Regions from separate parts of the Lysinibacillus sp. NPDC056232 genome, predicted to be linked through region 1. Evidence: riboswitches for the same ligand, from Rfam matches in the RefSeq annotation. Region 1 holds a riboswitch; each other region holds the start of a gene.

Region 1 (4,374 bases):
CTAACATTATTCCTGGCATTAGCTTCTCGCCAGACAAAATGTTACAGGCTCGTATCTTTGCATATGGAGATGCACAGCGCTACCGTTTAGGAGTGAACCACTACTCGCTTCCTGTAAACGCACCAAAATGTCCATTCCGTACGTTCCACCGTGATGGTGCTATGCGTTTCGATGGTAATCTTGGTTCAACTTTAGGCTATGAACCAAATAGCTATGGTGAATGGGAACATAATTTAGACTACAAAGAGCCTGAATTACGTATTGATGGTAATGCTGGTATCCATGACTTCCGTGAAGATGATAACAACTACTTTGAGCAGCCAGGTAAATTATTCCGACTAATGACTGCTGAACAACAACAACGCCTATTCGAAAATACTGCTAATGATATGGCGCCAGTTGAAGAGTTCATCAAACGCCGTCATATCCTTCACTGCTATCTAGCTGATCCAGCATATGGTGAAGGTGTAGCAAAAGCTATGGGTCTTTCATTAGAAGGTATAGATCTTTCAAACCCATACGAAAAACAAGCAACAAACGTTTAACTTTTCATTATTATTGATATCCAATCCAACTTTGTACTCCATGTGAAGGGCAACTTCACATGGATTTTTTTTATCTTAATGACCAAAAAAGGCTTGTGTCTGGTAGACACAAGCCCGCTCTAATAATTATTGATAAATCTGACTGCCTGCCTTTTTAAATTCCTTCGCCTTCTCCTGCATACCTTGGTGAATCGCTTCAGTCGTATTTAAGTCTTTTTCTTTTGCATAAGTACGAATATCCTGTGAGATTCTCATACTACAAAACTTAGGTCCACACATTGAACAGAAGTGCGCAGTTTTTGCCCCTTCTGCAGGCAATGTTTCATCATGGTATTCGACTGCACGCTCTGGATCTAACGAAAGATTGAATTGATCGCGCCAGCGGAATTCAAATCGCGCCTTAGATAGTGCATCGTCACGCTTCTGTGCTCCCGGATGCCCTTTCGCTAAATCTGCAGCGTGTGCAGCAATTTTATACGTAATAACCCCTACGCGAACATCCTCACGATTGGGTAAGCCGAGATGCTCTTTAGGCGTCACATAACATAACATTGCCGTACCATACCAACCGATCATCGCAGCACCGATGGCCGATGTAATATGGTCATAGCCAGGAGCAATATCTGTTGTCAGTGGCCCTAAAGTATAGAAAGGAGCTTCCTTACACACCTCTAACTGTTTGTCCATATTTTCTTTAATAAGATGCATCGGCACATGCCCTGGTCCTTCTACCATCACTTGTACATCATGCTCCCAGGCAATTTGCGTTAATTCCCCTAGCGTTTCCAGCTCCGCAAACTGAGCCTCATCATTTGCATCTGCAATAGAACCCGGACGTAAACCATCACCTAAAGAGAAAGCAACATCATAGGCTTTCATAATTTCACAGATTTCTTCAAAATGAGTATATAAGAAGCTCTCTTGATGGTGATATAAACACCACTGCGCCATAATCGAGCCTCCTCGAGACACTATGCCTGTTACACGATTAGCCGTTAATGGCACATAGCGTAGTAATACCCCTGCATGAATCGTGAAGTAATCAACACCTTGCTCTGCCTGTTCGATTAACGTATCACGATACACTTCCCACGTTAAATCCTCTGCCACACCATTTACTTTTTCTAGCGCTTGATAAATCGGCACCGTTCCTACTGGCACCGCGGCATTACGGATAATCCATTCACGTGTCGTATGAATATGCTTACCAGTAGATAAATCCATAATGTTATCAGCACCCCAGCGTGTAGCCCACGTCATTTTTTCTACCTCTTCTGCAATAGAGGATGACACCGCTGAATTGCCAATATTGGCGTTAATTTTTACGTGGAAGTTACGTCCAATAATCATCGGCTCTGCCTCAGGGTGATTAATATTAGATGGCAAAATAGCACGTCCTGCCGCGATCTCTGAGCGCACAAATTCTGGGTCCATATTTTCGCGTATCGCTACAAATTCCATTTCTGGAGTAATAATTCCCTTTCGTGCATAGTGAAGCTGTGTTACATTTTTACCTTTCTTCGCGCGTAAAGGCTTTCTAGATAATTCCGGAAAAACATTTTCATTCATTCGCGGATCATCAGCTTTACGGAATCCATTATCTTCTGGCTTGATAGTACGACCTTCGTATTCTTCAACGTCACCGCGTTCTTTGATCCATGCACTACATAAAGCTGGCAATCCTTTCGTAATATCCACCTTATACGCAGGATCAGTGTACGGGCCACTCGTATCATAAACACGTACTGGCGCGTTTTCTTCTTCACCAAAGCTTCCTGTCGTTGGACTTAGAGCAATCTCACGCATTGCCACTAAAATATCTGGTCGAGAACCTTCTACGTAAACTTTTTTACTTCCTTCAAAACTAGACATAATCGTAATATTCTTGTCGCTAACTTTTGTCATAAACTACTTCGCTCCCTTTTACATTTATACAAGGACCGAATCTAGCTCACCCCACAAAAACAAAAAGCCGAATCCAAAAAAATTTGGATCCGGCTAAGAATGTAAAGGTATATTATTGCAAATAACATAGAGTGCAATAATGGTTAACTTTCCCACGCTGGTATGAGCCAGATCAGGTCCAAAGGGTCAAGAAACCTCTAAGCGTTTCCCTCTCAGCCTGACTCATCAGACTCCCCTAGTTAGTACTTATTAAGTTTGATGCTAGTGTAGCAGATATTGCTAATAGATGGAAGCTTCATTTGATTATTTTTGGATTATCATCATAACATGTGGTTGATTTCCGTTCCGGCTGGGCGCTTTGTTGCTGTCGCTTCGCTTTCGCACAGATAAAACATTTGCCGCTAACGCTTCGCTTTCGCGCAGAGCAGAGCTTCCTGGGGGCGTCCGATGAGCCGCTTCACTCGCGTTGCTCGCTCCAGGGTCTCGGGCCAACATGATGTTGGTCACGAAGGCGTTATCACAGGACGTGATGGTTTTAGCCTTCGTTCCTCTATTGCTAATCCCCAAGGAGTCGCCCAGCCTCCACTCCAATCAACTTCTATACATGGATATGTTTTTAACAAATATAAATCCCTAGCTTTTAATTCAGAAGAAAAGCTCCTAACTCCTGAAAAGCTTTCTACCCTATCTTTTATACTGTATAGCACCCAACTGTTAGGTAAACAACAGTTCCGCTACATAAATGACAATCGTCACTGTAATACAGCTCACAATCGTTGAAAATAATACTGTTTGTGCAGCAGTTGCCGATTCTACGTCATATTCTAATGCCAGACTAGAGCTATTTCGCGAAGTCGGGAACGAACTAGCTATAAAAAGGGATTGTGCCACGACACCGTCAAGACCAAGCGCAAAAATGATAAGCAAAGCTACGGCTGGCCCTATGATTAGTCGTGTAAAACAGCTAATGTATACCATCTTATTGAACATGGATTTGATTTCAAGCTGTGATAGTTGTGCCCCTAAAGTTATTAATGCTACAGCGATAAAGCCATCTGCCACATGGTCTATCGGAATTTTTACGAACTGCGGAATAGGAATATTAAAATAGTTCATAGTAACGCCAATAATAAGTGCATGAATAATAGGCATTTTGAGGAAGTCCTTCAAAATTGACATGCCTGATTTTGTTGAAGAAATTAAATTGTACAAGCCGTAAGTATACGTCGTCATATTTTGAAAAATAACGAGAATAACCTGAATCGCTACCCCAATTGGCTGGGTCACGAAAATCATTTGCGCAACTGGAATACCGTAGTTGCCTGAATTAATGAGGACAACGCTATTTTTAAACACCGCAGCCTCTGTTTTTACTAAACCGAGCCCCTTTGTTAGAAAGTGACTAAGCATCATTTGGCTTCCAATAAAGAGTAGAATAAAAAACGCAACTTCCCCAAGCACAGACAGCTCAATACTCGTTTCATATAAATTCACAAAAACAGCTGCTGGCATAAAGCAATATGTAATAAGTTGAGATAGCGCCTTTAAATTAAAACGAAATTTCCTTTGTAAAACTGCGCCAAGTACTAGAAGCACTAAAATCGGAGCTACAATTTGAAAGAAAATCATGCCGAGATACATCATAGCGATGTCCCCCTTTCCTCTCCTATAGTAGTGCTGTTTGTATGCTTGGTCAATGTACCTCACCGTTAACTCATCACTCATAATAAGGTATTTTTTCTGACCACACGAAACTCATTAGGTGTCTTTAATATCGTTAAAATTAAATAGTAAAGGTAATCCTTTTGAATATTGTGGAGCTTTAAATAAGGGTGATTTCCGTCCCAAGCCATCCAGTTTTGCACAAAAAATCTGCCACCCCGCTTTTAGATTTACTGAGATAATTTAGGTTTTTTTGATACCG
Region 2 (4,374 bases), on a different contig from region 1:
TCATTGATATTACCATTCGACGCTTTGGTTGGAGCTTCCTAACAAGACCAAAGAAAAAAGAACAGCGTGTAGAGGAAAAACCAATACATGCAGAGGACACAAATGTTGCCCAGCTATTAAAGGGCATGAAAAAACGACCTTAAAAAATTTAAAACGATGGTGCATCGCTCTTAGAGATGTGCCATCGTTTTTTGTCATTCTCACAAAAAACTTGTAAACAATACATATTAATGTAATAATTGATGATAGTAATAAAATATTACTATTATTTTTAAGTACTACATATTTGGGGGATCAGACATGACCACTATAATGAATTCATTTGGTTTTCTAAGTTTTAAATTAGCAGAGGCTTTAGAGGAAAATCTCGAGCAATATATTAGTGAAAAATTTCAAATGAAATCCAGAGAAGTCGGGATCATGATGGCGGTAAAAGAAAAAAAACTTAGCCAAATTCAAATAGGACAGATGCTAAAGTTGGATAAAAACAGTGTCCGCTTTTTTATCGATGATCTAGAAAGAAGAGATTATGTTTATAGGGAGAAAAATCAAGAAAATAGAAGAGAGAATTTAATAGGCCTTACGGAGCAGGGTGAAAATTTGGTAGAACAATTAATGAAGACCCTTGCAATTTCTGAGAATGAAGTTTTAAACGTACTTTCATTGGAAGAAAAAGAGCAATTGAAAAACATTTTGACAAAAGTATATGAAAATCGTGAATAGGGTTTAACTTTTTTCAGCAACCTGCTGAAAGAAGTTAAAGCCTCCGGATGCAATTATGCCGAGGCATAATTGATAACCTTATCAATAAAAAAGAAAGAGTGATGAGAAATGAAAGCTGTAGAGGTTATGAAGGAGTATTTAAGAAGAGCACAAGAAGAGGGCCAAGATTTATCCGATATGTATGCAGATCATGGAGAATTGAAAAATTTTAAAGGGGAAGTTTTTAAAGGAAGAAAAGAAATACAGAACTTTTACATGTCACCTATGCCGAAAGGCTTTAAATTAACGATCCAAAATATTGAAGGCGATGATATAGAATGTAGCGCAATTGTTTCAACAACTTGGGATGGTTTACCAAACCCAGTGATTCTGGAAGAGAAGCTGATTCTTGAAAATGAAAAAATAAAATCATTTATGATGAATCCAAAATAAAAGGAGAAGGTAGCTATGTCATTAAATCCTAATAAAAATCCTCTTCCTACGCCTGAAAGAGACACGAAATATTGGATTGGCGTAGTATCTCTTAATCATGTTCAAAAAGGGGTTGAGGGAGGATTCGGCCAGTTATGTCATGGTAAAGAGAGACCTTTGAAACGAATGCAAAAAGGAGATTGGATCATTTATTATTCTCCTAAAAACAGTCTAGATGGTAACGAGCCTGTAAGAGCATTTACCGCAATTGGAAGGATAAAGGACGAGCGAATATACGAGTTCCAAATGGCAGAAAATTTTATTCCTTTTAGAAGAGATATAGACTTTTATAAAGAGGCAAAGGCTGTACCAATAAAAAGGATCTTAGATTATTTAGAATTTGTAGAAGATACATCGAAATATGGCTATAAATTCAGGTTTGGTCATTTTGAAATAAGTAAAAAAGATTTTTTATTAATTGCTCATGAAATGGGATTACCATTGAAGTATGGATGAATTTGGTTGGACAAAAAACGTTACTTTCTTAATTAATTATCATTAAGAAGTAACGTTTTTAAATATTATTTAAGCAGAGTGTTTAGGTTAGTTACAAATACAGTCTTACGCAAATTGCTAGCAATGACAATGCCTAACATAGCACCAATAGTACTTGAGGTTAAAAAGGCTGGCATGAAAAATAAAGAAGCAACGGATGTTCCCATTACTAAATGCGCGTAAGGTACTGCAATGAGAGAGGCAATAATACCTGTTCCAAACATTTCACCGACACCTGCTAGCCATTGCTTGCCGCTGTATTTATAGGCAAGAGCTGCACATAAAGCACCAATGACACTGCCAGGTATAGCTAATAATGAGCCTGTGCCTGTTAAAATACGAATAATAGCTGTGACAAAGGCGACCATAACAGTAGGCACTGGTCCAAGAATGATAGCGCCAATAACATTTATAGCATGCTGTACAGGATAGGCACGCGCAATTCCCATTGGTATGGATACGAAGGTAGAACCTGCTACGGCAATTGCTACTAATAAGGCCATGATTGTTAATTTTCGAATTGACATAATCTCCACTCCTTTTTAGTATTTTAGTGAATTGCTGATAAACCAGACAAAAAAGCCGCTTCCTTAAAACAATAGGAAGCGGCCTTGCATTTAATAGTAAAAAGCAAGTGTCGACACTTCCCTCCGCTAGTGTGAACTAGATCAGGTTCAAAGGGTCCGTATATGATAATATACGTCTCAGCCTTTTAAAGACTCCCCTAGTGGTAATTAATAGAACTTTTGGTTTTTCACATATTAATGTAGCATACTACTAAAAATAGTCAATAACTTTTCAGACTATTTAGTATCAGGATGCATAAGATGTGGTGCTTTTTTCATTGTCCAAATAAGGGCAAGGAAGAAACAAGCCATTAAAATAATAGACCCGAATATATAAGGACTGTTCATATTCCAATCGAATAATATACCTGCTAAAGCTGGACCAATCATATTACCAAGACTCATATAAGCATTGTTTAGACCAGCTGCATAGCCCTGTTCATTCTCAGCAAGCTTTGAAATCAATGTGTTGACAGCTGGGCGAATCAATGTCGTAGCTGTAGAGAAGATTGTCGCTACAATTAAAATAAGTGCAAAACCAGATGCGAATAATATTAAGAAAATCGAAACGGCTGCAATAAATAAATTGACTAACACTACTTTCATTTCGCCGAAGCGATTAAACAGCGGTGTAATAACAAACATCTGTACAACAACACCAAAAGCGCCGCCCATAACTAAAATAATAGCGATATCAGTAGGTGTGTAATTAAACTTCTCTGTCACAAATAATGATAATGTTGTTTGGAAGTTAGCAATCCCAAAAGAGAATACAAGCATGATGATTAGCATGACAAAATAAGGCATTCGGACTGAACGGGCCATCTGTTTTGCAAGATTATCCTGCTTCTGCGCTTTTTTCGCAGTGTTTGGTTTTGTAGCAGGTAATAAAAAGAACGATAAAATAGCTGCTAAGATAGCTGCACATCCAGCAGTATAGAATGGAAAATGCAAACTAACTTTTGAGAGGAATCCACCGATACCTGGTCCGATCATGAAACCCAAGGACATTGCTGCCCCTAGCATACCCATACCTTTTCCTCGTTCCTCATACGTTGTGACATCTGCCACAAAAGCCATTATAGGAGGAGCTACAAATGCAGAACCAAGACCACCTAAAAAGCGTGCCAAGAAGAGCATCCATACATCTGTAGAAAGCCCGAAACCAATTTGTGCAAGTCCTGTTACGATAAGACCGAAAATAATGAGATTTTTTCGACCGTATTGATCCGAAAGATTCCCAGCGATTGGAGAAAATACGAATTGTGCAAAGGCGAACGTTGCAATCAACATACCAAGTACTTGTCCTGCAGCACCAAATAGTTTTAAATAATCAGGCATGACAGGAATAATAATTCCGATACTCCCCATTGCGATAAACATATTAAACATTAAAATATACAAAGCCGCCTTGTTAGACTTCTGCTGGGTCATCGAATACCCCTTTCTTTAATCAAATATACTACAGTCTACCACAAGGTTTGTACGTTTACTATTGACTATAAGTCTGAGATTTACTAGTAAAGTTATAGGGATTCTTTTATTTAACATAAATACGACCTGCTAGTTTTTCCACAGAAGTTTACCTCCAGCTAAACGAAAAAAGCTGTTCTCAACGTTTGTAACGTGAGAACAGCTATAAGTGGGTTAAAATGGTTTATCGAATACTCATTTTAAATTCTAAAAACAGCTCATTGTATTTGCCTAAGTAATCAGGGCCTAAGTTCGTATAAACTTCCAATGTTTTGCGTTGTTCTTCTGAAGGATAGAAGCGCTGATCAGATACAACTTCCTTATCCATTAACTTCATCGCTGCAGTATTAGGGGTAGAGTAGCCTACATAATCAGCGTTTTTAGCACCTGATTCAGCTTTTAGCATAAAATTAATGAAGGCATGTGCACCGTCTATATTTTTTGACGTTTTTGGGATGACCATATTGTCAAACCATAAGTTTGAGCCTTCCTTTGGTACAGCAAAGTCTAAATCTTCATTTTCCGACAACATGTCAGCTGCTTGACCAGACCAAGTGAGTGCTACAGTAGCTTCATTATTAACCATCAGCGGTGTAATTTCATCTCCAATAATGGCTTTAACATTTGGCGCTAATGTGATTAGTTT
Region 3 (4,374 bases), on a different contig from region 1:
CATGTTCAGCCTCCTCTAGCAAAGTAGGTACGTCATTTTCCTCATACTGATCTAAATGAATATGTGCATCAATCAACATTCTCTTCATCCTTTTCTTCTTTTAAATACGTGAATAACTGTTGCTTTAAAGCCGTAAACGAAGCGGAATGACGAATTTCTTCTTGGCGTGGCCTTGCAAAAGGTACGATTATTTCCTTTTTCATTGTCGCTGGTCGTTTCGTGAGTACAATGATACGATCAGCTAAAAACAGAGCTTCCTCGATACTATGTGTAACGAATAATATTGACTTTCGATATTCCTCCCATATCGATAAAAGCCACGCCTGCATTTCAAGCCTTGTAAACTCATCAAGTGCAGAAAACGGCTCATCTAAGCATAAGATGGGCTTATCACTAACAATGGCACGAATAAAAGATACACGCTGTTGCATACCCCCTGACAGCTCATTGGGATACGCATTTTCAAACGCTGCAAGCCCTACTTTGTCTAACCATTCCTTGGCCAAGTTCACGTTTGGTTTTCCATGAAGCTCCTCGACCATCGTGACATTTTCTACTATCGTACGCCATGGTAATAAACACGGCTGCTGAGGCATATAGCCAATCGTCCCTCTTTTTTGCTGGATATCTGTATCGTTTAATAAAATGGCACCCTTATCAATAGAAGAAACACCGCCAATTAATTGAAAGAGTGTACTTTTTCCACTGCCTGACGGACCAATAATCGCCACAAATTCCCCGTCCTTCACCTCAAAAGATAAATTACGGATGACAGGAAGAGCATCAAAGGATTTATCAATGTTTTGAATGCTTAGCATGCTGTCTTCTCCCCTTCACAACAAATTTTTCTAAAAGTCGAATAGCACTAAATAATAGTAAACTTAAACATACGATGGCAAAAATCGCTACAAATACTCGATCCGTTCGAAATGAAGATTGTGCTAATGTCATATAAACACCAATCCCCATTTTCGCACCTAGCCATTCCGCAATGACAGCCCCCATGACGCTATAGGTTGCCGCAATCTTTATGCCTGAAAAAATCGCTGGATACGCATAAGGCCATTCAAGCTTCCAAAAGGTTTGTGCTTTCGTTGCACCAATCATCTCAAAATAATGCTTCAGCTCAGGCGAAGTTTGACGAAAGCCATCCATTGCCGAAATAACAATAGGGAAAAAGCACACAAGACAAATAATAATGAGCTTTGGCAATAAACCGAAGCCAAACCAAATGATTAATAACGGTGCTAGGACAAGTATTGGGACATTCTGCGACATAATGAGAATAGGATAAAATAGCTCCCTGACAAACGTAAAACGATGTAATAGCACAGCAACCGTTAGCCCAAATGATATCCCGATGGCAAGACCTAGAAGTGCTAATTGAACAGTCGCTAAAGCATGTGGCACAAACGTCTCATACGATTGAAAACCTTCTTTCAAAATGGCACTCGGTGCAGGCAAAAGCCAATGTGGAGTATCAGCAAAACGGACAATTAGTTCCCATATGAATAAGAGGAAGGCGATAAAAATTATCGTCCTTCCTTGTTTGAAAGCTTGCTTCATCACTGGTATTTCTCCGTCAATGTACCCATTGTAATACCAGATGGCTGATATAAAATTTTCACTTGCGTGATGACATTGATCGCGCCCAGCTCAATCATCTTGTCATTCATTTTTTCAATGATTTGTAGCAAAATCGATAGTTCACCCTCCATTGTCGTTTCTAGTGGGTGAACTTCATATTTAACTCCTGAAGCGTCGATAACCGCAATCGCTGCATCGACATATGGGATCACATCCTCATATTTTTCAGTTTTCGGTATAATTTGTACACTTATTAATGAGTTTGCCATATTACTTTGTCTCCTTTTTCGGTAAAAAGTCGTTTGTAAATGCTTGTTCTGCGTTAAATTCGCCCTCTAAAACTTTGTTGTCGGCCATCCATTTCGCGTAATTTTCCCAGACAGCTAGCTTTTGCTCGCCCCATTGTGCAGCGTCGTCTTGATACTTATCTGCTAGCCATTCCTGACTTTTATGCACAAGGTTCTTATCTAAATCAGGTACCGCTTCTAGTAAAATATCAGCTGCTTCATTTGGATGATTTATCGCATATTCATAGCCCTTTGCTGCAGCAGCGACAAATGCTTTGACCGTCTCAGGATCATCCTTAATCATTTTTTCATTTGTAGCAAGTACAGGTGTGTAATAATCTAACTGCTCGCTATAATCTGTTAAATAAAGCATGTTTAGCTTTTCGCCACGAAGTTCTGCTTCAATACCTGTCCATGCATAATAAATCCACGCAAAATCAATATCTTTTTTCATCATTGTGAAGAAATCTAAATCACCAGCATTGACGATATCTAACTTATTAATATCCGCATTTTTTGTTTGCATAAGTGATTGTAGTACAGCCTTTTCAAGTGGTGCACCCCAGCCACCGTATGTTTTACCTTCAAAATCCTTTGGTGACGAAATGCCTTTCGATGCAATAGATGCGAAGCCAGAAGTATTATGTTGAATAATCGCTGCAATCGATACTAAAGGTACATCCTGCACACGAGCCTGTGTAATTCCTTCCTGATAACTTACGCCAAACTGAGCCTTCCCAGATGCCACAAGCTGATCTGCACCGGTTTCGCCAGGTAATAAAATATCAACATCTAAGCCCTGATCCTTAAAGTAGCCAAGCTTTTCCGCTACATATAAACCGGTATGATTTGTATTCGGTGTCCAATCAAGAACGACTGATACTTTCGTTAACCCTTTAGCATCCTTTTTAGCCTCTTTTTCGCTACAACCCACTAATGTTAAAAGTGCAGCCATCAGGATCAATAACCATTTTTTCATGTTGAATCCTCCAAGTAAGTAGTGTGAAAGTGTTCATGAATGAATGTCTTTACCAGCAGAAACCGTTCACGGTCTGTTTACACGTAAGGTATGTGCATGCAACAAAAGTCTGAAAACATAAAAAAACGCCCAGGATTCCTCCCAGACGTTTTACAATCAGTATCAAAAACTTTCTTTTTTTGAATAGATGTTCCCTACGCTGGTACGAGCCAAATCAGGTTCAAAGGGTCAGCGTCTATCGGACACAATCTCAGCTGGCAACTACCAGCCCCCCTACATTCTTTCCATATGAACTTTTCGTGATTATTATACCCATATCTATCACGAAATGACAAGTGGCTGTTTACCGATAGCGCTGAATTATTATTAAACAGCCACACCAAAGCACAAAGCTGATTGGTTTCAATTTACTAAAAAAGCCCAGCTCTCAAAAGGAGCTGGGCTAGAAAACTAATTTTACTTTTCTTCTTTTTTGACCGTGAACACATGTGAAATGGCACCGTCAGCAGCTATATCTACTTTAAAGGAGCCGTTGGAGTGTCGATCTGCTCGCGTTAATGCTTGTACGTCAAGAATCTCTTGCACGCCTTTTTCCGTCTCGATCGTTAGCTGTTCCCCACCAGTTACCTTAACTACAGCCACGATACGATGTGGGTTCGCTTTTAACTCTGTTAATACTTTTAAGCCGCGTTTTGCACGACTAGCCAGCTCTACCTCGGCTACATTCATTTTCTTCACCGCACCGCGCTGCGTGACAATCGCCACATAGGCCGTGTCATTTGGCGGTAAAACATTGATACCGACTAATGCTTCTCCGTCTTTCAGCGTAATCCCTTTGACGCCGCCCGTTTTCACACCCGTTACTGGTAATTCCTCCATTGGGAAACGAATAGCATAGGCAGTATCTGTCGTTAACATTAGTTCTACCTCGTCCGTCACGATACCTGCAAAAATCATTTCATCTCCCGACTTGACATTCATCGTTTTTATCGGTTTCGAATAGCGTGTTACAGCATAATCTGCTACAGATGAGCGTTTAATTTGTCCATCTTTCGTAGCCGTTAAAATATACGTATTAGCCTGTTCGAATGTCTCAAAACCGTATACAGCAATAATAGATTCATCTTCTCCGGTCGGCACAATACTTGAAATATGCTGACCAAGATCCTTCCAACGAATATCTGGTAGCTCATGGACAGGCTGATAAATATAATTGCCTCGGTTTGTGAATAGCAATAGATGATGCTGCGTATTTAAATTTTCTTCATATAACAAATAATCGGAATCCTTCATCGCAAAATCCTGACCATTCGAAGCTGCATGTGAACGTGTAGATGTACGCTTAATATAGCCATCCTTTGTGACAGTCACTACGACCTCTTCACTTGGGACAAGGACATCTAACGTAATTTTGATTTCTTCAATTTCTTGTTCGATTTTTGAACGACGTGGCTCTGCAAAGCGCTTTTTAATGTCAAGTAGTTCCTGTTTAATAACACGTACAAGCTTTGCTTCACTATT

What was found. A riboswitch is a leader RNA that binds a small molecule or an ion and turns the genes downstream of it on or off. The one in region 1 is predicted to bind thiamine pyrophosphate.
Region 2: it holds a riboswitch for thiamine pyrophosphate, as region 1 does, so the genes downstream of both, thiW (energy coupling factor transporter S component ThiW) here and thiC (phosphomethylpyrimidine synthase ThiC) in region 1, are expected to answer to the same signal.
Region 3: it holds a riboswitch for thiamine pyrophosphate, as region 1 does, so the genes downstream of both, ACFCYJ_RS02885 (ABC transporter substrate-binding protein) here and thiC (phosphomethylpyrimidine synthase ThiC) in region 1, are expected to answer to the same signal.

The regions. Positions count from the first base shown of each region.
Region 1 is NZ_JBHJTF010000015.1:16,433-20,806, forward strand. Features, by position in the region: gene ACFCYJ_RS12920 (catalase) at 1-545, shown strand, start outside; gene thiC (phosphomethylpyrimidine synthase ThiC) at 672-2,450, opposite strand; TPP riboswitch at 2,583-2,697, opposite strand; gene ACFCYJ_RS12930 (hypothetical protein) at 2,754-3,017, opposite strand; gene ACFCYJ_RS12935 (AEC family transporter) at 3,165-4,094, opposite strand.
Region 2 is NZ_JBHJTF010000007.1:32,237-36,610, forward strand. Features, by position in the region: gene ACFCYJ_RS07485 (VWA domain-containing protein) at 1-143, shown strand, start outside; gene ACFCYJ_RS07490 (MarR family winged helix-turn-helix transcriptional regulator) at 313-723, shown strand; gene ACFCYJ_RS07495 (hypothetical protein) at 832-1,155, shown strand; gene ACFCYJ_RS07500 (EVE domain-containing protein) at 1,171-1,650, shown strand; gene thiW (energy coupling factor transporter S component ThiW) at 1,716-2,216, opposite strand; TPP riboswitch at 2,318-2,425, opposite strand; gene ACFCYJ_RS07510 (MFS transporter) at 2,493-3,689, opposite strand; gene ACFCYJ_RS07515 (ABC transporter substrate-binding protein) at 3,913-4,374, opposite strand, start outside.
Region 3 is NZ_JBHJTF010000002.1:164,647-169,020, forward strand. Features, by position in the region: gene ACFCYJ_RS02865 (TatD family hydrolase) at 1-79, opposite strand, end outside; gene ACFCYJ_RS02870 (ABC transporter ATP-binding protein) at 69-818, opposite strand; gene ACFCYJ_RS02875 (ABC transporter permease) at 796-1,566, opposite strand; gene ACFCYJ_RS02880 (thiamine-binding protein) at 1,566-1,856, opposite strand; gene ACFCYJ_RS02885 (ABC transporter substrate-binding protein) at 1,858-2,853, opposite strand; TPP riboswitch at 3,028-3,138, opposite strand; gene parC (DNA topoisomerase IV subunit A) at 3,310-4,374, opposite strand, start outside.